One region of the Pseudomonas sp. TE6283 genome, then DNA from elsewhere that is predicted to be linked to it. Evidence: predicted binding sites of a transcription regulator. Region 1 holds the regulator's gene; the other holds the start of a gene.

Region 1 (11,848 bases):
TCATGACCGCGGTCTGCAGGTCGGCGGTGACCACGTCGAGATTGGACACGGCCTTGGACATGGCCTCGTCGCCGCTGTTGAGCCCCAGGCGCACCAGGCGGTTACGCACCAGCACCAGTTCGCCGACCATGTTCATGATCTCGTCCAGACGCGCGGTATCGACCCGCACGGTGGTTTCCGCTTCGCTGGCGCCATGCTTCTCGGCGGCCGGCGCAGGAGCGCGAGCCGGGGCGGCAGGCTTGGCGGCCGCAGCCGGTGCCGCGGCGGGCGCAGGAGCCGGCTTGGCAACGGGCTTGACCTCGGCCTTGGCCGCGACAGGCGCGGCGACGGCGGCAGGCGCCTCGGCGGTGACCGCGTCACTGGAGAACTTGCCCTTGCCGTGCAACTGGTCGAGCAGGGCCTCGAATTCGTGTTCGCTGATGCTCTCGTCGCCCGCGGCGGGTGCCGCGCTGGCCGCTGCCGCGGCGGCACCTGGCAATGCGTCGACGGCGAAGGTACCTTTGCCGTGCAACTGGTCGAGCAGCGATTCGAACTCGTCGTCGGTGATCTCGTCGCTGGCCGGAGTGGCTGGCGCGGGCGCGCTGACGGCGGCATCGGCCGAGAACTGGCCCTTGCCGTGCAGTTGGTCGAGCAGCGACTCGAACTCGGCATCGGTGATCTCGTCACCGCCGCCGCTGATTTCTTCACCCTGCAGTTGCTCATGAACCTGAGCTTCAGCCTTGACCGCATCGAGCGAGTCGAGCAGTTGCTCGAACTCGGTATCGGTGATGTCGGGCTCGGCAGCCGGGGCTTCGGCCACGGGCGCCGCCTCGACCACCGGGGCCGGGGCTTCGGCGCCACCGGGCTCGGCCAGGCGCGACAGCGCCGCCAGCAGCTCCGGCGTGGCCGGCGTGACATCGGTACGTTCGCGCACCTGGCCGAACATGCTGTTGACCGTGTCGAGGGCCTCCAGCACCACGTCCATCAGTTCCGCGTCAACCCGGCGCTCACCTTTGCGCAGGATGTCGAACACGTTCTCGGCAATGTGGCAGCACTCCACCAACTCATTGAGCTGAAGGAAGCCGGCGCCCCCTTTTACAGTGTGGAAACCGCGGAAAATCGCATTGAGCAGGTCCGCGTCATCGGGCCGGCTTTCCAGCTCGACCAATTGCTCGGACAGTTGCTCGAGGATTTCGCCGGCTTCTACCAGGAAATCCTGGAGGATTTCTTCATCGGCGCCGAAGCTCATTAAACGTGCTCCTTAAAAACCCAGGCTGGACAACAGATCGTCGACATCGTCCTGGCTGGACACGACGTCTTCACGCTTATCGGCATGAATCTGCGGACCTTCACCCCGAGTCGGATGTTTTTCTTGATCTTTTTCAGCGCGCAGCTGCTGGTGGTCATGTTCGATCCCGGCAAAGCGGTCGACCTGGCTTGCCATCAGCACGAGCTTGAGCAGATTGCTTTCGACTTCGGTGACCAGCGCGGTCACCCGTTTGATCACCTGGCCGGTGAGATCCTGATAATCCTGGGCCAGGACGATATCGTTGAGATGGCCGGCGACCTTCTGATTACCTTCGGCGCTGTGCGTCAGAAAACTGTCCACACGCTTGACCAACTCACGGAATTCCGGCGCTGCCACCTCACGGCGCATGAACCGCTGCCAATCGGCGGACAGGCTCTGGGCCTCGGCGGCGAGATCGTTGAGCACCGGGGTGCAGGCCTCTGCCAGGTCCATGGTGCGGTTGGCCGCACCTTCGGTGAGGCGAACCACGTAGGAGAGGCGCTCAGTGGCGTCGGTAATCTGCGACACTTCCTCGGCCTGCGGCATGGACGGGTCGATCTGGAAGTTGACGATTGCACTGTGCAGTTCGCGAGTAAGCTTGCCGACTTCCTGATACAGCCCGCGATCGCGGGTCTGGTTCAGTTGGTGGATCAGCTGTACCGCATCACCGAACCGGCCGCGCTCGAGGCTCTCGACCAGTTCCTGGGCATGCTTCTTAAGGGTTGATTCGAACTCACCCAAAGAGTTGTTGGTTGACTCCATTGCGCCCCCCAGACGTGACTCAGCCGTTGACGCGTTCGAAGATCTTTTCGATCTTTTCTTTCAGCGCCACGGCGGTGAAAGGCTTGACCACGTAGCCGTTGACGCCGGCCTGGGCAGCTTCGATGATCTGCTCGCGCTTGGCTTCTGCGGTGACCATCAGTACCGGCAGGTGCTTGAGGCGCTCGTCCGCGCGAACAGCACGCAGCAGGTCGATACCGGTCATGCCCGGCATGTTCCAGTCGGTAACCAGGAAGTCGAAGTGTTCGCTGGTGAGCATCGGCAGTGCCGTGTTGCCGTCATCAGCTTCCTTGACGTTGGTGAAACCCAGGTCACGCAACAGGTTCTTGATGATCCGCCGCATCGTCGAAAAGTCGTCAACGATGAGGATTTTCATGTCTTTGTTCAATTAGACCTCCAAGCAGTCTTAAACGCGCTCGGCGCCGAGCGCGCGCTCAATCAATTCGGCACCACAAAAAAACGACTGCATCAAACCTGGTTCAACGCGCCCGCCATTCCCCCAGGCGGCTGCGCAGACGCGCCGCGCACTGGCTGTGCAACTGGCTGACACGCGATTCGCTGACCCCCAGGACCTCACCGATTTCCTTGAGGTTCAGCTCTTCGTCGTAGTACAGCGCCAGGACCAGGCGCTCGCGCTCCGGCAGGTTGGCTATCGCATCGGCCAGGGCGGCCTGGAAGCGCTCGTCTTCCAGGTCCCGCGATGGCTCCAGCTGGCCGCTGGCTCCGTCCTCGTGCAGCCCCTCGTGTTCGCCGTCCTGCAGCAGGTCGTCGAAACTGAACAGGCGACTGCCCAAGGTGTCGTTCAGAATCCCGTAGTAATCATCGAGACTCAATTGGAGTTCGGCAGCAACCTCGTGATCTTTAGCGTCGCGCCCTGTCTTTGCTTCAACACAGCGAATCGCGTCGCTGACCATACGCGTGTTGCGGTGCACCGAGCGCGGTGCCCAGTCGCCCTTGCGCACTTCGTCGAGCATGGCGCCGCGGATGCGGATGCCGGCATAGGTTTCGAAACTGGCGCCCTTGCTGGCGTCATACTTGTTGGCCACTTCCAGCAGGCCGATCATCCCGGCCTGGATCAGGTCCTCGACCTGGACGTTGGCCGGCAAACGCGCCAGCAGGTGGTAGGCAATGCGCTTGACCAGCGGCGCATAGCGCTCGATCAGCTCGTACTGAGCGTCCTTGGCGGCCTTGCTGTACATCTTGAAACCGCTCGCGTTCATAGCACCGGCCCTGCACTGGTGGGCTGCACCAGGCGCTCGACGAAGAATTCCAGGTGTCCGCGCGGGTTGGCAGGCAGCGGCCAGCTGTCGACCTTCTGCGCAATGGCCTTGAAGGCCAGCGCGCACTTGGATCGCGGGAAGGCCTCGTAGACCGCCCGCTGCTTCTGCACGGCCTTGCGCACACACTCGTCGTACGGCACGGCGCCGACGTATTGTAGGGCGACGTCGAGGAAACGATCCGTGACCTTGGTCAACTTGGCGAACAGGTTGCGCCCCTCCTGCGGGCTCTGGGCCATGTTGGCCAGCACGCGGAAGCGATTCATCCCGTAGTCGCGGTTGAGCAGCTTGATCAGGGCGTAGGCATCGGTGATCGAGGTAGGCTCGTCGCACACCACCAGCAGCACCTCCTGGGCGGCGCGGACGAAGCTGACTACCGAGTCACCAATACCCGCAGCGGTGTCGATCACCAGCACGTCGAGGTTGTCGCCGATCTCGCTGAAGGCCTGGATCAGGCCGGCATGTTGGGCTGGCGCCAGGTGGACCATGCTCTGGGTGCCGGAGGCCGCCGGGACGATGCGCACACCGCCGGGCCCCTGCAGCAGCACATCGCGCAGCTCGCAACGCCCCTCGATGACATCGGCCAGGGTACGCTTGGGCGTGAGCCCCAGCAGAACGTCGACATTGGCCAGGCCCAGGTCGGCGTCCAGCAACATGACCCGGCGGCCGAGCTCGGCCAACGCCAGAGACAGGTTCACTGAAACGTTAGTCTTGCCGACGCCACCTTTGCCACCGGTCACGGCGATCACCTGTACGGGATGCATGCTACCCATGTCTGTTCTTTACCTTGTCTCGCTTGGACCCAGGCCACATGAGGGGCTGAACGTTCAAGGCCACGGTCCGGCCGGGCAACCCCATGATGTAGGTACTTTGCACAGTATTCACCCTCAACCCGCACGCTTGCCAGGGTTGTGGTAGAGATCAGCGAACATGTCGGCCATGGCCTCGTCGCTGGGCTCGTCCTGCAACTGCACACTGACCGCGCGACTCACCAGCTGGTGCTTGCGCGGCAGTTGCAGGTCGTCAGGAATGCGCGGCCCATCGGTCAGATAGGCCACCGGTAGTTCATGACTGATGGCGAGGCTCAGCACTTCGCCGAGGCATGCCGTTTCATCGAGCTTGGTCAGGATGCAACCGGCCAGGCCACAGCGCTTGTAGCTGTGGTAGGCGGCGGTGAGCACCTGCTTCTGGCTGGTGGTCGCCAGCACCAGGTAATTCTTGGCGGCGATACCACGCCCGGCCAGGGTCTCGAGCTGCATGCGCAGCGCCGGGTCGCTGGCCTGCAGGCCGGCGGTGTCGATCAGCACCACGCGCTTGCGCAGCAGCGGCTCCAACGCCTGGGCCAGCGACTCGCCCGGATCGACATAAGTGACCGGCACATTGAGGATGCGCCCCAGGGTCTTGAGCTGCTCCTGGGCACCGATGCGGAAGCTGTCCATGCTCACCAGCGCCAGGTTGTTCGCGCCGTACTTGAGCACATAGCGCGCGGCCAGCTTGGCCAGGGTGGTGGTCTTGCCCATGCCGGCCGGGCCGACCATGGCGATGACCCCGCCCTCCTCGATCGGTTCGATCTCGGGTATGTCGATCATCCGCGCCAGGTGCGCCAGGACCATGCGCCAGGCGTGACGCGGGTCTTCGATCTCGGCAGTAAGGTCGAGCAGTTCGCGCGCCAGGCCGCCGGACAGACCGAGGCGCTGCAGGCGGCGCCAGAGGTTGGCCTGCTGCGGCTTGCTGCCCTGCAACTGACTCCAGGCGAGCGAACCGAGCTGGACTTCCAGCAGCTCGCGCAGACCGGTCAGTTCGAAGCGCATGGCGTCGAACAGGCGCGGATCGACCGGAGCCGGCGCCGCGGCGACAACCGGCGCGGGCTCGTCGACATGCGGCTCGATCAACGGTTCGGACGCAGTCAGCGACTGACCGGCGAACAACTGACGGTTGCCGCCCTCGACGGCATCGCCGCGCCCGGTCAGTTCGGCCTGGGCGGTGACGATGCGCGACTGGGTCTTGCGCAGCTCGTCCTCGAGCTCCGCATTGGGCACGCGTGGGGCCAGGGCGGACAGTTTGTAGTCCAGCGCAGCCGTCAGTTCGACACCGCCAGCGATGCGCCGGTTGCCGATGATGGCGGCGTCGGAGCCGAGCTCATCCCGGACCAGCTTCATGGCCTGACGCATATCGGCGGCGAAAAAACGCTTAACTTGCATAACCCACTACCTCAGCCGTTCGGGCCCACGGTGGCAACGATGGTGACTTGCTTGTTGTCAGGTATTTCCTGATACGCCAAAACATGCAAATTCGGTACTGCCAGGCGACCGAAGCGCGACAGCATGGCGCGGATCGGGCCGGCAACCAGGAGGATAGCCGGCTGACCCTGCATTTCCTGACGCTGGGCCGCCTCGATCAACGAGCGCTGAAGCTTTTCGGCCATGCTCGGCTCAAGAAGAACACCATCTTCCTGACCCTGCCCGGCCCTTTGCAGACTATTGAGCAAGATCTGTTCCAACCTTGGCTCCAGAGTGATCACAGGCAGCTCGGACTCAACGCCGACAATGCTTTGCACGATGGCGCGAGACAATCCGACCCGCACCAACGCCACCAGCGCGGCGGTATCTTGACTCTTTGTCGGGTTGTTGGCGATGGCTTCGGCAATGCTGCGGATGTCACGCACCGGCACCTGTTCGGCGAGCAACGCCTGCAAGACCTTGAGCAGGCCCGACAAGGAAATGACACCCGGCACCACCTCCTCGGCCAGTTTCGGCGAGACCTTGGCCAGCACCTGCAGCAGCTGCACCACCTCCTCGTGCCCGATCAGCTCGTGGCAGTGCTTCTGCAGGATCTGGTTGAGGTGGGTGGCGACCACGGTGCTGGCGTCGACCACCGTATAGCCCAGCGACTGCGCCTGGGCGCGCTGGCCGACATCGATCCACACCGCCTCCAGGCCGAACGCCGGATCGCGCGAGGCGATGCCGTTGAGGGTACCGAACACCTGACCGGGGTTGATCGCCAGCTCCCGGTCCGGGTAGATCTCGGCTTCGGCCAGGATCACGCCCATCAGGGTCAGACGATAGGCGCTGGGTTGCAGGTCGAGGTTGTCGCGTATGTGCACGGTGGGCATGAGAAAGCCCAGGTCCTGGGACAGCTTCTTGCGCACACCCTTGATCCGCGCCAGCAGCTGGCCGCCCTGGTTGCGGTCCACCAGCGGGATCAGGCGATAGCCGACTTCCAGGCCGATCATGTCGATGGGGGTGACGTCGTCCCAGCCCAGCTCCTTGGTTTCCATGGCGCGCTGGGGCGATGGCAGCAGGTCCTGCTGGCGCTGGGCCTCCTGTTGGGCGACGACTTTGGCCTTCTGTTGTTTCTTCCATACCAGGTAAGCGCCGCCACCGGCCAGTGCGCCGAGGCTGAGGAAGGCGACATGCGGCATGCCTGGGACCAGGCCCATGATGATCATCAGCGCTGCCGACACGCCCAGGGCCTTCGGCGAGTCGAACATCTGCCGGTTGATCAGCTTGCCCATGTCCTCGGAGCCCGAGGCGCGGGTGACCATGATCGCGGCCGCGGTGGACAGCAGCAGCGATGGCAATTGCGCCACCAAACCGTCACCGATGGTCAGCAGGGCATAGACCTTGCCAGCATCGGCAAAGGTCATGTTGTGCTGCAGCATGCCGATGAGCATGCCGCCGATGAGGTTGATGAAAAGGATCAGCAGGCCGGCGATGGCGTCACCGCGGACAAACTTGCTGGCACCGTCCATGGAGCCGTAGAACTCGGCCTCCTGGGCGACCTCGGCGCGACGGGACTTGGCCTGGGCCTGGTCGATCAGGCCAGCGTTGAGGTCGGCGTCGATGGCCATCTGCTTGCCGGGCATGGCATCGAGGGTGAAGCGCGCGCTCACCTCGGAGATGCGCCCGGCGCCCTTGGTGACCACGACGAAGTTGATGATCATGAGGATGGCGAACACCACCGCACCGACGACGTAATTGCCGCCGATCACCACTTCACCGAAGGCCTGGATCACCTTGCCCGCGGCGCCGTGGCCTTCCTGGCCGTGGAGCATGACCACCCGGGTGGAAGCGACGTTCAGCGCCAGGCGCAGCAACGTGGCCACCAGCAGGATGGTGGGGAACGCGGCGAAATCCAGAGGACGCAGGGCGTAGACGCAGACCAGCAAGACCACGATCGACAGGGCGATGTTGAAGGTGAAGAACACGTCGAGCAGGAACGGCGGGATCGGCAACATCATCATTGCCAGCATCACCAGCAGGAGCAGCGGCACGCCGAGGTTGCCCCGGCCGAGACCGGCCAGGTTGTTACGGGCGCTGCTGATTAACTGAGTGCGATCCACCGCGATTCCTCTTCAAGCAAAACTTTGACGCCTGTGTGGCGGCTGGCGCTGCCTTTGCAAGAAGCTTTCCAACTTTTCTGGGGGTGGGTTTTTCGAGGGGGGCGGGCTCGGGCTCGGGCTCGGGCTCGGGCTCGGGCTCGGGCTCGGGCTCGGGCAGGAGTGTGGGCTTTGATTTCTGCATATGCACTTATTAGTGCTGTCGCCGCTCACTCACCCTTCTGCAAGGTCGAACAAGCGTCGACATTGCCAATGAATGCGCATGCAACTTACAAAACCACCGCGCAATCGGTAATCGGCCAACCCATTAAGCTGCCTTTGAAAGAGGCTATGGAAGCCCAGAAAAACCACTACCCATTGCGCCCAATAAGATAAAACTCTCCCCGACTCCAAACCCCAAGCCACTCCTCCCCGTCGATCTCCCGGGAAACCGCCAGTTCCACCAACTGATAGAACACATTGCGATGCACCAGCGCTTCAAGGTTTTCGCGCATCAACAGGTAAGGAGAAGGTTCATCGGTAACCGGATCGAGCTCAACCCGCAGCGGATGGCCAGGCCCAGCCTCGACCTGGTCGTCGACATTGCTGGTAAACCGCAGCACCTGCTGCTCCCCGCTGCCCTCGACATCCAGTAGCACGGCGACAAATGGTGCGTCATCGACCCGGATCCCGACCTTCTCCACCGGCGTAACCAGGAAGTAGTCGTCCCCGTCACGCCGAATGATGGTAGAGAACAGCCGCACCATCGGCTTGCGACCGATCGGCGTCCCCAGGTAGTACCAGGTCCCGTCCCGGGCGATCCGCATGTCGATGTCACCGCAGAAGTCCGGGTTCCACAGGTGCACCGGGGGCAGCCCCTTGTGCGCGGGGATCTGCGCCAGCAGATCGTTGGCCTTGCCGGAATCGCTCATGACACGCTCGCTCAGTTGCTCATGCCCAGAAGGCTACGAGCGTACTCGCGCATCGGCGCGGCAAGCAAATCCTGTGGCGTGTTGTCGTGGAACGTCAACAAACCGCCGCGACTCTTGATACGCGCGGTGTCGATCAGGTAGCGCGTGCTGGTCTCGATCAGCATCATCTGCACCACGCCACGGTCCCAGCCCAGGCGATCGACAGCCTGCTCGTCATACCACTCGTCACCGTTGCCGATGCGATCGTCGGTGCGGGCGAAACGGGTGTAGAGCACATAGTCGGCACCCACCGCGCGGGCCTCGGCGATCGCGTCTTCCAGACCCAGCGGCCCCTGGGCGCGACGCACCAGCGGGAAGTACTCGACGAAGCTTTTGAAGGCCTCCTCGGCCACTGCGTTCTGCCGTGGCACCGGCCCCTTGCCCGGCGGCACGAATGCGCCCTGGCCGATGAAGATGAACGAGTCCGGCTGCAGGCGGATCGACAGGGTACGGGTGGTGTCGCTGTGGTCCAGCAAGCCCGCATCACTCATGTGGTAACGGACGCCCTCCCCCATATCGCTGACATTCATGCAGCCGCCCAACGCCATCAGCGCCAGCAGCAAGACCAGGCTACGCATCTTTCCTCCAGAAACCGGTGACGAAAAACCGGCGAATAGCCGCAGGATGCAGCTTTTGCGCCAGAGTCAGCCGCCGATTACCTTCATCACCATCACATCACCAGAGAACGCCACGTCCTGCTTGTCCGCCAGGGCCCTCACCAGCAGCCTCTGCAATGCCGGGAGCGCCTGATGCCGGGGCTTGTCGAGCAGGTCGCCGACAAAGTGACGATTGCTCGACGACAGGCAGCCATGCAGCCAGCCGGTGGACGACAAGCGCAGGCGCGAACAGCTGCGGCAGAACGGCACGCTCTCGTTGGCGATCACGCCGAAATGACCCCTGCCGGGAATGCGGTAGCGCAGGGCCGTGGCATCCAGCGGGCGCGGCGCCTGCTCATAGCTGTACGACTGGCCGATCAGCGCCAGCAATTGCTCCAGGCCAACGAACTGCTGCAGGAAGGCATTTGCGTCGCGCGCCAGGTGGCCCATGCGCATCAGCTCGATGAAGCGCAGCTCGTAGCCTCGTTCTAGGCAGTAGTCGAGCAGCGGCAGCACCTGATCGAGGTTCTGTCCGCGCATGGGCACCATGTTGACCTTGATCGCCATGCCCGCAGCACTGGCCTGCGCCATGCCCGCCAGGACGCTGGCCAGGTCGCCGCCCCGGGCGATCCGGCGAAAGGCACTGGCGTCGAGGGTGTCGAGGGAAACGTTGAGCCGACGGATACCGGCATCACGCAGCAGCGGCAGCTTGCGGGCGAGCAACTGACCGTTAGTGGTCAGGCTGATGTCGTCCAGCCCCAGGCCCGCCACCGCGCCGAGAAAGGCTTCCAGTCGCGGGCTGAGCAGCGGCTCGCCGCCAGTGATGCGCAGCCGTTCGACCCCGGCCGCCTCCACCAGGTAGGCCACGCCCCGGGCCAGGGCATCCGCCGTGAGCTCGTCCTGCGCCGCCACCAGGCGCTTGCCATCGGGCACGCAGTAGGTGCAGGCATAGTTGCAGGCAGCAGTCAGGCTGACGCGCAGGTTGCGAAAGCGCCTGCCTTGACGATCGACGATCATGGATGACTCCGGCGTGGAAGATTCTGGCGGGCAAAACCTGACTCAAAAATCAGGTTTTTGCAAGCCTTCCCGTCGAAGCCTGGATGCAACGCGCCCGACGAAGACTCGACGGGCGCGCCTTGGACGGCTTTAGTTCGAGGCTTCCGGGTCGCGCTTGCGCTTGTTGCCCATGCGCACGCCGATGTCCATGAGGAACTGGAAGAAACCTTCCTGATCTTCGAGCACATTGCTCCAGAACGGCGAGTGGTACAGCGCCACCGCGCCATGGACCAGGGCCCAGGCCGCGCAGTAGTGGAAGTACGGCGGCACGTCCTCGAGCTTGCCCTCGCTGATGCGCCCCTTGATCAGTTGGGTGAGGCGATCGAAGTTGGAGGCGCGGATGCTGTGTAGCTGCTCGACCATTTCCGGCACCTGATTGCCCTTGACCACCTTCTCTTCCAGGCGGTCGAACAACCGGTAGCGCTGCGGGTCGCGCATGCGGAACTCGAAGTAGGCACGCGACAGGGCTTCCTTGTCGCGGTCGACGTCAGCCGAATGCAACAGCTCATTCAGGTCGCGCTCGTAGTCGAGCATCAGGCGCAGGTAGATTTCCGCCTTGGACTTGAAGTGCTTGTAGATCGTGCCTTTGCCGATACCGACGGCGTCGGCGATCATCTCGACGGTGACGCTGTCTTCACCCTGTTCGAGAAACAGCTTGAGCGCCGTGTCGAGGATCTCTTGTTCGCGACGGCGAAACTCACGGACCTTGCGAGGTTCTTTCTGCATAAAGAAGGACTGGGATGACAATCGAAGCGGATTATTATGCCTAACTGGCGGCAAATTGCACGGATCTTCCAACCATGTCTGTGTTTCTTGATGAGTTCGAGCAGGCGCCGGGCCTGTGCTACCTGAATCACGCGGCGATCGCCCCCTGGCCGCGCCGCACCGCCGAGGCCGTGGCACGCTTCGCCCAGGATAATGTCCGCCTGGGCGCCCGCGAGTATCCCGCCTGGCTGGCCATTGAGCGCCGCCTGCGCGAACGCCTGGCACGCTTGCTGAACGCACCCACCACCGGCGACATCGCCCTGGTGGGCAACACCTCCCAGGCGCTGTCGCTGGTGGCCTTCGGTCTCGACTGGCGGCCCGGCGACCAGGTCGTCATCAGCGACGAGGAGTTCCCCTCCAACCGCGTGGTCTGGCAGGCCTTGGCTGATCGCGGGGTCGAAGTGGTCGAGGCAAGCCTGGCCGGCGCCGACCCGGAAGCGGCGCTGATCGCCGCCTGCGGCCCGCGAACGCGCTTGCTGTCGGTCAGCGCCGTGCAGTTCGCCAGCGGCCTGCGCCTGGACCTGGCACGCCTGGGCGCCGCCTGCCGCCAGCGCGGCGTGTTGTTCTGCGTCGATGCGATCCAGCAGGTCGGCGCCCTGCCCTTCGATGTGCAGCACTGCCAATGCGACTTCGCCATGGCCGACGGCCACAAGTGGATGCTCGGCCCCGAGGGTCTGGGGGTGTTCTATTGCCGCAGCGAGTTGCGCCGGCAGTTGAAGCTGCATGCCTATGGCTGGCACATGCTGGAACACCTTGGCGATTTCGAGCGCCGCCAGTGGCAACCGGCGCGCAGTGCGCGACGCTTCGAGTGCGGCAGC
Region 2 (11,848 bases), on a different contig from region 1:
GCAAGCCGACCTGATCGTGATCTGAGGACGCCTGGGATGAATCCGAAAAGCCTGATCTCCGGCGCGTCCGACAGCGGCGCCTTCACCGACCTCAATCGGTTGAGTTCGCTCAAAGCTGGCGATCGCGACAGCGAGGGCAACATCCGCAAGGTGGCCCAGGAATTCGAGTCGCTGTTCGTCAGCGAGATGCTCAAGGCGTCGCGCAAGGCCACCGATGTGATGGCCGACGAAGACAGCCCGATGAACAGCGACACGGTCAAGCAGTACCGTGACATGTACGACCAGCAGTTGGCGGTGAGCATGTCCCGTCAGGGTGGCGGCATCGGCCTGCAGGATGTGCTGGTGCGTCAGCTCAGCAAGCAGAAGCACAGCGTGAACTCCAGCCCGTTCCCGCGCATCGACGGTGCCGCCCCGGTGCTCTGGGGCAGTCGCGTGGCCGCGCCGGTGCACGGCGAGCAGCCCGCTGCCGGGCGCAACGACGTCGCTGCCCTCAATTCTCGGCGCCTGGCCTTGCCGGGCAAGCTGACCGACCGATTGCTGGCTGGGATCGTGCCGTCCGCCGCCGGTGTCGGCGCCGCGGGCAACGACACGGCCCTGCCCGGTCGCAGTGGCCCCACGCTCGCCGGCGTCGCCCGGGGCGACTGGCAGCCGGCGCAGACGTTCGCCGCGCCGCGCGAGGGTGTGCGCATTCTCGGCCGGGCCGTGGCCCAGCCGCCGCTGGCGCCGAGCAAGGCGTTCAGCGACAGCGATGCTTTCGTCGCCACCATGCTGCCGATGGCCGAGCAGGCGGCCAAGCGCATCGGTATCGACCCGCGCTACCTGGTGGCCCAGGCTGCTCTGGAAACTGGTTGGGGCAAGTCGGTCATGCGCAATCCCGACGGCAGTAGCAGCCACAACCTGTTCGGCATCAAGGCCACCGGTAACTGGCAGGGTGGCGAGGCACGGGCGATCACCAGCGAGTTCCGTGGTGGGCAGTTCGTCAAGGAGACGGCGGCGTTCCGTTCCTACGACTCCTACCAGGACAGCTTCCACGATCTGGTCAGCCTGTTGCAGAACAACAACCGCTATAAAGATGCCGTCGGCGCCGCCGATAACCCGGAACAGTTTGCAAGAGAGCTGCAGAAGGCTGGCTACGCTACCGATCCGGACTACGCCCGCAAGATCATCAGCATTGCCCGGCAGCTGCGGCCAACCCAGGAATACGCCATGGCCGGCACTAACACGAATCTATAAGGATTGAAGCATGTCTCTGATCTCGATCGGGCTTTCCGGCCTGAATGCCAGCCAGACCGCGCTGTCCATCACCGGTAACAACATCGCCAACGCGGCCGTCTCGGGTTACTCGCGTCAGCAGACCATCCAGACCACGGGGCCGTCGCACAATATCGGCACGGGCTTCGTCGGCACTGGTACCACGTTGTCGGATGTGCGTCGTATCTACAACGCCTACCTGGACAATCAACTGCAGACCTCCACCTCGTTGAATACCGATGCGGCGGCGTTCCAGGATCAGATCACCGGCATCGACAAGCTGTTGGCCGAAAGCGACACCGGTATCAGCTCGGTGCTGACCGCGTTCTTCTCGGCCCTGCAGACCGCTTCGGCCAAACCCAGCGACGTCGCCTCGCGCCAGTTGCTGCTGACCCAGGCGCAGACCCTGAGCAACCGTTTCAATGCCATCTCCAGCCAGATGAGCAAGCAGAACGACAGCATCAACAGCCAGCTGGACACCCTGTCGGGCCAGGTCAACAAGCTGACCTCGAGCATCGCTGATCTCAACAAGCAGATCACCCAGCTGTCGGCCTCCGGCGCCTCGCCGAACAACCTGCTCGACGCCCGCAGCGAAGCGGTACGCCAGCTCAACGAGCTGGTCGGCGTCACCGTGCAGGAGCGTGACGGCAACTACGACGTGTATCTGGGCAACGGCCAGTCGCTGGTCACCGGCAACCGCGCCAATACCCTGAGCGCCGTGCCGAGCGCCGCGGACCAGAGCCAGTACAGCCTGCAGATCAACTACCCGACCTTCTCCTCGGATGTCACCTCGGTGGTCACCGGCGGGCAGATCGGTGGCTTGCTGCGCTACCGCAACGACGTGCTCACCCCGTCGATGAACGAGCTGGGACGTGTCGCCCTGGTGGTGGCCGACAGCATCAACAGCCAGCTGGGGCAGGGCCTGGATGCCAACGCGCAGTTCGGCAGCGCGCTGTTCTCCAGCATCAACAGCGCCCTGGCGATCAGCCAGCGCAGCCTGGCCTCCGCGAACAACAGCGCAGGCTCCGGCAACCTGGATGTCACCATCGCCAACAGCGGCGCGCTCACCACCTACGACTACGAAGTCAAGTTCACCGGCCCCAACCAGTACAGCGTGCGCCGTTCCGACGGCACCGACATGGGCAACTTCGACCTGACCACCACGCCGCCGCCGGTGATCGACGGCTTCACCCTGAAACTGAATGGTGGCGGCCTGGCTGCCGGGGACAGCTTCAAGGTGAGCCCGACGCGCTCTGCGGCAGGGTCCATCAACACCGTTCTTACCGATGCCAACAAGCTCGCCTTCGCCGGGCCGATCAATGGCGTTGTGGGTAGTGGCAATACCGGCTCCGGCACCATCACCCAGCCAAACCTGGGAGCCAAGCTGGATATCTATGGTGGCGCCGACACTGCGCTGATCCAGGATTCGATCAAGCATTCCATGCCGGTACGCATGGTGTTCCAGGCCGCCAGCGGGGGTACGCAGGGCTACACCCTGTATGACTCCAAGGGTAACTCCATCGGCACAGGCACCATCGTGCCCGGTCAGGACAACAAGCTGACCATCAATGTGCCGATGCGCGATGCCAGCGGTGCGCCGATCCTCGATGGTAGCGGCAACCCGCGGACCTTCAGCGTCGAGACCACCGTCGGCGGCAGCCCGGCGACCAACGACAGCTTTACCTTTGGCTTCAATGCCGACGGCAAGTCCGACAACCGCAACGCCCAGGCGCTGCTGGGGTTGCAAACCAAATCCACCGTCGGTGTGAACTCCGGCGGCGGCTCCAGCTTCACCTCGGCCTATGCCTCGCTGGTCGAGCGGGTCGGGGCCAAGGCCAACCAGGCCAAAATCGATACCGTTGCGACCAAGGCCGTGCTCGATGCGGCCAAGGAAAGCCGCAACGGGGTTTCCGGTGTCAACCTGGACGATGAGGCGGCCAACCTGATCAAGTTCCAGCACTACTACACCGCGTCGTCGCAGATCATCAAGGCGGCGCAGGAAACCTTCAGCATCCTGATCAACGCATTGTAAGGAGTAGCCATCGTGCGTATTTCCACCGCTCAGTTCTATGAGTCGAGCGCCAGTAGCTACACCAAGAACTTCGCTGACCTGATGAAGAGCAAGACGCAGATCGACAGCGGCGTGCGCATCCAGACCGCTGCCGACGATCCGGTCGGCGCCGCGCGCCTGCTCCTGCTGCAACAGCAGCAAGCGCTGCTCAAGCAATACGACGGCAACATGACCACGGTGAACAACTCGCTGCTGCAGGAAGAGAGCGTGCTGAGCACCATCAACGATGCCATGCAGCGCGCCAGCGAGCTGGCCCTGCGTGCCGGTGGCGCTGGCGTGACCGATGCTGATCGCCTCTCCATCAGCAGCGAGCTCAAGGAGATCGAAGCCAACATCTTCGGCCTGCTCAATTCGCGCGATGCCAACGGCGACTACATGTTCGGTGGCACCAAGACCTCGTCGCCACCCTATGTGCGCAATGCCGATGGTACCTACAGCTACCAGGGCGACCAGACCCAGCTGAGCCTGCAGGTGTCCGACACCCTGAGCCTGGCGACCAACGACACCGGCTTCAGCATCTTCGATTCGGCCAAGAACAAGAGCCGTACCCAGTCCACCCTGGTGACGCCGCCGGTCGATGACGGCAAGGTCGCGCTCTCGCCGGGCCTGCTGACCTCGAACAACACCTACAACAGCAGCTTCACCGCCGGCCAGCCGTACAAGATCACCTTCACCAGCGCCACCCAGTACACGGTGACCGATGCTCTGGGTAACGACATCACTGCCGAGACGCCCACCAATGGCACCTTCGACAGTAAGGCCGAGGGTGGCAATCGTATCGCGCTGCGCGGCGTCGAGTTCGAGATCACCGCCTCGCTGAAAGAAGGCGATGATGCCAATGCCGTCTTCGCTGGCCGCGAGTTCAGCGTGCAGGCCCGCCCCGATACGCTCACGACCGTGCGTGGTGCCGGCAACCCGTCCAGTGCGCAGGTCACCAGCGGCGCCGTGACCGACCCGGCCGCCTACAGCAGTACCTTCCCGAGCGATGGGGCGGTGATCAAGTTCACCGGTGCCAACACCTACGAGTTCTATGCCCAGCCTTTGACTGCGGACAGCAAACCCGTTGCCAGCGGTACCTTCACCGCGCCGTCGCTGACGGTGGCGGGGGTGACCTACCAGGTATCCGGTACGCCGCAGACGGGTGACCAGTTCGCGGTCAATGCCAACAACCACCAGAACCAGAGCGTGCTGGAGACCATCAGCCAGCTGCGTGCGGCGTTGGATGCGCCGCCAGGCACCTCGGGCGACAATACCGCCATCAAGAACGCCGTAGCCTCGGCTGTGGCCAACCTGGCCAGTGCCCGCGAGCAGGTGGATATCACCCGTGGTTCGATCGGTGCCCGTGGCAACTCGCTCGATATCCAGCGCCAGGAAAACACCAGCCTGAGCACGGCCAACAAGGTCACCCAGGATGCCATCGGCAACACCGACATGGCCGACGCCTCGATCATGCTGACCCTGCAGCAGGCCATGCTCGAAGCTTCGCAACTGGCCTTCTCGCGTATTTCGCAACTGAGCCTGTTCAACAAGCTCTGATCGCGATCCGCCTCGGGAAAGCCCCGGCCAGCGCCATGCTGCCGGGGCTTTTTCGTGTCTGGCGCGCGGTGGCGGCAGGGGTTTGGCGATAATTGACTGTGACTAATGAGTCAAATCGTGCATCTTCCCTGTATTCTATGCGGCAGTTGCTGCAGCATTTTGTTACCGGTGCGCAAAGGGCAAGCCTGGTGTCGGCCTGTCCGGGGCGCATTGCCCTCGACCCGGTAGTCGGCGCCCTCAATTCATCGAGTGGCGGTCTTTGGCTGTTTTCATTGGGAAGCCAGAATGATTGGCATCAAAAGCATCGCGAGTTACGTGCCCACCGCTGGCCTGGACAACTACGTCCAGGGTGCGAAGTTCGGCAAGGACGAAGAGTTCATGTTCGGCAAGATCGGCGCCTCCTTCCTGCCGCGCAAGGCCGAGGAGCAGGAAACGTCCGACCTGTGCGTGGAGGCTGCCCGGGCGCTGTTCGCCAACAACCCCGAGCTCGATCCGCAGTCGATCGATGTACTGATCGTGGTCACCCAGAACGGTGACGAAGAAGGCCTGCCGCACACCGCGGCGATCGTCCAGAACAAGCTGGGCCTGTCGACCCGCGTGGCGGCCTTCGACGTGTCGCTGGGCTGCTCGGGTTATGTCTATGGCCTGTACGCCATCAAGGGCTTCATGCAGGCGGCGGGGTTGAAAAACGGCCTGCTGATCACTGCCGACCCGTATTCGAAGATCGTCGATCCGGAAGACCGCAACACCACCATGCTGTTCGGTGACGCCGCCACGGCCACCTGGATGGGCGAGAACGCTGTCTGGCAGCTGGGCGAGGCGCGTTTCGGCACCGATGGCTCGGGTGCCGAGCACCTCAAAGTCAGCGATGGCACCTTCTTCATGAACGGTCGCCAGGTGTTCAACTTCGCCCTGGTCAAGGTGCCGGCGCACCTGCATGAGCTGCTGGCGGCCAGCGGTTTGCAGTCTTCGGACATCGATGCGTTCTGCATCCACCAGGGCAGCGCGGCGATCGTTGATGCCGTGGCACGACGCTTCGAAGAGCAGCATCCGGAGAAGTTCGTCAAGGACATGCTCGAGACCGGCAATACCGTGTCCTCCAGCGTGCCGCTGCTGCTGCAGAAACACATGTTCGACAGCAGCTGGAAGCGCGTGGCCATCAGCGGCTTTGGCGTGGGCCTGTCGTGGGGCTCGGCGATTCTCTATCGCGCCTGAGTCTCGACGATCTCAGAGAAAAACGCCTGGCGTGTCCCGCCAGGCGTTTTTTATGCCTGGGAAATGGGTTCCACAGGGTCCCTGTAGGAGCGTGCTTGCCCCGCGATGGGCTGCAAAGCAGCCCCTGATCGGCAACTGCCAAATCAATAACCCCCTGATTTCATGGGGGTGGCGGGGTGATGGCATTTTTTTTTCGAAAATGCCCTCAAGCAACCCACGCAGACGACGATAACCATTACGAAGGTTCTCTAGGCCATACCCGGCGGATGCCAGGGCCGGAAGCCGCAGTACCCATCCAACGAGGATTTCGTCATGGCTTTAACTGTAAACACCAACATTGCTTCGGTTACTACTCAGGTTAACCTGAACAAGGCCAGCACCGCCCAGACCACTTCGATGCAGCGCCTGTCTTCCGGCCTGCGCATCAACAGCGCCAAAGACGACGCTGCCGGCCTGCAGATCGCCAACCGTCTGACCAGCCAGATCAACGGCCTGGGCCAGGCAGTCAAGAACGCCAACGACGGTATCTCGATCGCCCAGACCGCCGAAGGCGCAATGCAGGCTTCGACCGACATCCTGCAGAAAATGCGTACCCTGGCACTGTCCTCGGCCACTGGCTCCCTGAGCGCCGACGACCGTAAGTCGAACAACGACGAATACCAAGCTCTGACTGCCGAACTGAACCGTATCTCCACCACCACCACCTTTGGTGGCCAGAAGCTGCTGGACGGTTCCTACGGCACCAAGGCCATCCAGGTCGGCGCCAACGCCAACGAAACCATCAACCTGACCCTGGAAAACGTTGCTGCCAGCAACATCGGTTCCCAGCAGGTCAAGAGCCTGGGCGTTGCTCCAAGCAACACCGGTGTTGCCGGTGGCCTGATCAACGTAACCGGTAACGGCCAGACCGCTGCGGTCACCATCGCTGCTGGCGCTTCCGCCAAGACCATCGCCAGCCAGCTGAACGGTGCCATTGGTGGCCTGAGCGCTACCGCCAGCACCGAAGCTCAGTTCGTTGTCGGCGCCGGTGCTGCTACCGCTCCTGCTACCTTCGACATGACCGTTGGCGGCCAGACCACCAAGTTCGTCGGCGTCAAAGACACCGCCAACCTGGCTGACCAGCTGAAGTCGAACGCTGCCAAACTGGGCATCAGCGTCAACTACGACGAAGCCAAAGGCACCCTGTCGGTCAAGTCCGACACCGGTGAGAACATCTCGTTCGCCAACTCCACCGCTGCCGGTACCATCACTGTTGCAACCAAGGACGGCTCGGGCACCTACGGTGCTGGCGTCGCTCTGGCTGACGGCCTGATCGCCACTGGCGCTGTGAACCTGGACTCGGCCAAGGGCTACGCTCTGAGCGGCGCTGGTGTTACCGGCCTGTTCAACGCCGGTACCGACGCTTCGTCGGTCAAGACCACCATCGCCAACACCGACGTCACCGACGCCACCAAGGCTCAGAACGCCCTGGCCGTCATCGACAAGGCCATTGGTTCGATCGACAGCGTCCGTTCGGGCCTGGGTGCTACCCAGAACCGTCTGACCACCACCGTCGACAACCTGCAGAACATCCAGAAGAACTCCACCGCTGCCCGCTCCACCGTGCAGGACGTGGACTTCGCTTCGGAAACTGCAGAGCTGACCAAGCAGCAGACCCTGCAGCAGGCTTCCACCGCGATCCTGTCGCAGGCCAACCAGCTGCCATCCTCGGTCCTGAAACTGCTCCAGTAATTCAGGCGCCTGAGTAAGAGGTGGAAGGGCGCGTTTACGTGCCCTTTCGCTTTTTTGACATGAGGAGTTCGAAGCATGGACATGAGTGTCAAGCTGAACCAGGTGTATCCTCCGGTGCTGCCTCAGGCAGTGACGACTGCCAAGGACCCACTGGTGCCTGCCAAGGTGCCGGAAGCCGCGGCCGTCGATGACAAGCCGCACACCCGCGAGGACCTGGAGAAGGCGGTTGGCGAGATCCGCGATTTCGTCCAGTCGAGCCAGCGCAAGCTGGATTTTTCAATCGATGATTCCACCGGCCGGGTCGTGGTCAAGGTGATCGCCACCGAATCCGGTGATGTGATCCGCCAACTCCCGTCGGAAACGGCGCTGAAGCTGGCACAAAGCCTCAGCGAAGCTGGCAGCCTGCTGTTTGATGGCAAGGCGTAAGCTGGCATGATTTTTGTTGCTGTCGGTCATTTGCGGCGTGTAGTCGTCAAGGACCCGGCAGCTACCGAACAAGGAGAGCAATGATGGCAGGTTCAACAGTCAGCGGTATCGGTTCGGGCATCGATACCCAGGCGATTGTGAAGTCCCTGGTGGACGCGCAGAAGGCGCCGAAACAGGCACAGATCAACACCCAGACACTGAAGGCAACCACCACGTTGTCCTCTATCGGCAAGATCCAGGCGGCCCTGGATGCCTTCCGTGGTGCGTTGACCAGCATGACCAACGACAACAGCTTCGGTGGTCTGGCGTTGAAGTCGTCGGATGAGAAGGTTGCGACCATCACGGCGGGCGCAGGCGCGGCCACTGGTTCGTTCAACCTGGTTGTGACCCAGCTGGCATCGGCTTCCAAGGTGTCCACCAAGGTTTATGCCGGCGGCGCGGGCACCGTGGTCAACCCTGGCACCACTGCGACCAAGCTGACCATTACCCAGAATGGCAAGGACCACGACGTCAGCATCCCGCCGGGCGCCACGCTGCAGCAGGTGCGCGAGACGATCAACAGTCAGTTCGGTACCGCAGGTCTGAGTGCCAACATTCTGACCGACGCGTCGGGTTCGCGTCTCGTCGTTACCTCCAGCAAGATGGGGGTAGGTTCCGATATTACGCTGTCGGGTAACTCGGGTCTCGACACTGGCTACACCGTTGTAGATCCGCCAAAGAATGCCCAATACAAACTCGATGGCATTTCCATGGAGTCAAAGAGTAACGACATCAGCGACGCGGTAAGCGGTTTGAACATCAAGCTGGTCGGGCTTTCGCCAACGGCGACAGGGGCGTCCGAACCTACGGTGACGACCCTTTCGCTGAGTACGAGCACCACCGCGCTGAAGTCGGGCCTGAAAGGTTTCATCGATACCTATAACGCGCTGATCAAGGCTGTTAACGCCGAGACCAAGGTAACCAAGAACGCCGACGGCACCGTGACTCCCGCCGCGCTCACCGGCGACGCATCCATGCGCGCGCTGATGTCATCGATCCGCGAAGAAATGAACACGCTTTCCGGCAACGGCACGATGAAGTCGCTCGCCGCCTTTGGCGTCACCTCATCCCAGGATGGCGGCACGCTCAGCCTGGACGACAAGAAGTGGGACAAGGCCGCGGCCACCAACGCCGCCGACCTGACCAGCATCTTCAACGGCAAGGATGGCCTGCTGGCGCGCCTGCAGACCGCGACCGAACCGTATGCCAAGGCATCCACCGGCACCCTGGCAGAGCGCTCCAAGGCGCTGAGCGAGAGCCTGACCAAGCTCAAGACCGAGCAGGATACCCTGGATACGCGTATGGAAGCCCTGCGCGTCAGCCTGCAGGACAAGTACAACAACATGGATACTCTGGTCGCTCAACTGCGTCAGCAGCAGAGTAACGTGCTGGGCACGCTCAACGCACTGAACAACGCCAAGAACGACAAATAATCCGTGAAGGTCCCGTGAAGTCCGGGCATGATGTCCGGCTTCACCTCGGCGGCAGGTAAAGTTTTCCGCCGCCGGCCCGATACAAGGACTATGAAACCAGTCGTTTTTGCCCGCTACGAGGTCGCAAGATGAATCCCATGAGAGCCCTTCGGCAGTACCAGAAGGTCAATTCCCATGCCCAGATTTCCGAAGCAACGCCCCATCGCCTGGTGCAGATGCTGATGGAGGGTGGGCTCGATCGCATGGCCCAGGCCAAAGGTGCGCTGGCCCGCGGCGACATCGCCGAAAAAGGCCTGATGCTGGGCAAGGCCATCGACATCATCATCGGCCTGAACGACGGCCTGGATGCGCAGAAGAGCGCGGACCCTGCCTACATCGAGCAGCTGTCGAGCCTCTACGCCTACATGACCAATCGCCTGATGCAGGCCAATATCGACAACGACCCGGCGATCATCGACGAGGTCGCGCAATTGCTGATCACCGTCAAGAGCGGCTGGGACGCGATCGCCGAAGCGCAACAAGCCGGCTGAGCCGGACAGGGAGAGCAAGGTGAGCAGCGAACTGCAACGATTCGACGAGACCCGCGACGCACTGCTGAACGCCCTGAGTGCCAAGGACTGGGATGCCATCGGCAGGCTCGACGAGAACTGCCGCACCTGCATCGACGACATGCTTGGCGCGCCGGCGCTGGATGAAGAGGTGGTCAAGGAGCGCCTGGAAGGGTTGTTGCAGGTCTATCGCGAACTGCTCGACGCGACCATCGGCGAGCGCCAAGCCATCGCCGATGAAATGACCCAGATCAATCAAGCAAAGAATGCGTCGAAGGTTTACCATTTGTTCAGTTAATATGCACCGGACTGAGCAAAAGGCGCCATAAATTTGACTGTGCAGGCCTTTTTGACTTTACTAGTGGCTGTTTTCGAAATTCAGACGTCCGAACACTGACCATTCAGTCGGAATGATGTCGTGCACGCCCTCCGGGCGCCGATATGACTAGGGAAGTTGCTATTGCATGTGGCGTGAAACCAAGATTCTCCTGATCGATGACGACAGCGAACGCCGCCGCGATCTGGCGGTGGTCCTGAATTTTCTCGGCGAAGATAACCTCTCCTGTTCCAGCGGCGACTGGCAGCAGGTGGTCGAGGGTTTGTCTTCCAGTCGCGAAGTCCTGTGCGTCCTGATCGGGACCGTGAATGCTCCGGCCAGTGTGCTGGGGCTCCTTAAGACAGTGGTCGGGTGGGATGAGTTCCTTCCGGTTCTGCTTTTGGGTGAAATTTCTTCCGCGGAGTTCCCCGAGGACCTGCGTCGGCGCGTGCTCTCCAATCTCGAGATGCCGCCGAGCTACAGCCAGTTGCTCGATTCCCTGCACCGTGCCCAAGTCTACCGCGAGATGTATGACCAGGCCCGTGAGCGTGGTCGTCAGCGCGAGCCCAACCTGTTCCGTAGCCTGGTGGGCACCAGCCGTGCCATCCAGCATGTGCGGCAGATGATGCAGCAGGTCGCCGACACCGACGCCAGCGTGCTGATCCTCGGCGAGTCCGGCACCGGCAAGGAGGTGGTGGCGCGCAACCTGCACTACCACTCCAAGCGCCGCGAGGCGCCGTTCGTGCCGGTCAACTGCGGGGCGATTCCGGCGGAATTGCTCGAGAGCGAACTGTTCGGCCACGAGAAGGGCGCCTTCACCGGGGCGATCACCAGCCGTGCCGGGCGTTTCGAGCTGGCCAACGGCGGCACGCTGTTCCTCGACGAGATCGGCGACATGCCGCTGCCGATGCAGGTCAAGCTGCTGCGGGTGCTGCAGGAGCGCACCTTCGAGCGAGTCGGCAGCAACAAGACCCAGAGCATCGACGTGCGCATCATCGCCGCGACGCACAAGAACCTCGAGACCATGATCGAGGACGGGACCTTCCGCGAAGACCTGTATTACCGGCTGAACGTGTTCCCTATCGAGATGGCGCCATTGCGTGAGCGGGTGGAAGACATTCCGCTGCTGATGAACGAGCTGATCTCGCGCATGGAGCACGAGAAGCGCGGCTCGATCCGCTTCAACTCCGCGTCGATCATGTCGCTGTGCCGTCACGGCTGGCCGGGCAACGTCCGTGAGCTGGCCAACCTGGTGGAGCGCATGGCGATCATGCATCCGTAC

The links. The regulator FliA, encoded in region 1, starts transcription of late flagellar genes. The targets are predictions, from matches to a motif close to CTAAAGTTTNNNNNNNNNNNGCCGNTAA.
Region 2: the regulator FliA is predicted to act here: its motif matches at 6,278-6,305, upstream of ACVWZ5_RS11225 (flagellin N-terminal helical domain-containing protein).

The regions. Positions count from the first base shown of each region.
Region 1 covers NZ_JBSSDH010000005.1:265,804-277,651, reverse strand. The annotation lists gene ACVWZ5_RS10190 (chemotaxis protein CheA) at 1-1,228, opposite strand, end outside; gene ACVWZ5_RS10185 (protein phosphatase CheZ) at 1,241-2,029, opposite strand; gene ACVWZ5_RS10180 (chemotaxis response regulator CheY) at 2,049-2,423, opposite strand; gene fliA (RNA polymerase sigma factor FliA) at 2,527-3,267, opposite strand; gene fleN (flagellar synthesis regulator FleN) at 3,264-4,097, opposite strand; gene flhF (flagellar biosynthesis protein FlhF) at 4,212-5,525, opposite strand; gene flhA (flagellar biosynthesis protein FlhA) at 5,537-7,666, opposite strand; gene ACVWZ5_RS10155 (DUF1285 domain-containing protein) at 8,014-8,574, opposite strand; gene ACVWZ5_RS10150 (DUF4823 domain-containing protein) at 8,586-9,191, opposite strand; gene ACVWZ5_RS10145 (GTP 3',8-cyclase MoaA) at 9,258-10,226, opposite strand; gene ACVWZ5_RS10140 (TetR/AcrR family transcriptional regulator) at 10,356-10,991, opposite strand; gene ACVWZ5_RS10135 (aminotransferase class V-fold PLP-dependent enzyme) at 11,066-11,848, shown strand, end outside.
Region 2 covers NZ_JBSSDH010000006.1:186,941-198,788, reverse strand. The annotation lists gene ACVWZ5_RS11250 (flagellar basal body P-ring protein FlgI) at 1-25, shown strand, start outside; gene flgJ (flagellar assembly peptidoglycan hydrolase FlgJ) at 37-1,233, shown strand; gene flgK (flagellar hook-associated protein FlgK) at 1,244-3,283, shown strand; gene ACVWZ5_RS11235 (flagellar hook-associated protein 3) at 3,296-4,858, shown strand; gene ACVWZ5_RS11230 (ketoacyl-ACP synthase III) at 5,144-6,073, shown strand; gene ACVWZ5_RS11225 (flagellin N-terminal helical domain-containing protein) at 6,386-7,804, shown strand; gene ACVWZ5_RS11220 (flagellar protein FlaG) at 7,880-8,230, shown strand; gene fliD (flagellar filament capping protein FliD) at 8,314-9,702, shown strand; gene fliS (flagellar export chaperone FliS) at 9,831-10,232, shown strand; gene ACVWZ5_RS11205 (flagellar protein FliT) at 10,252-10,548, shown strand; gene fleQ (transcriptional regulator FleQ) at 10,715-11,848, shown strand, end outside.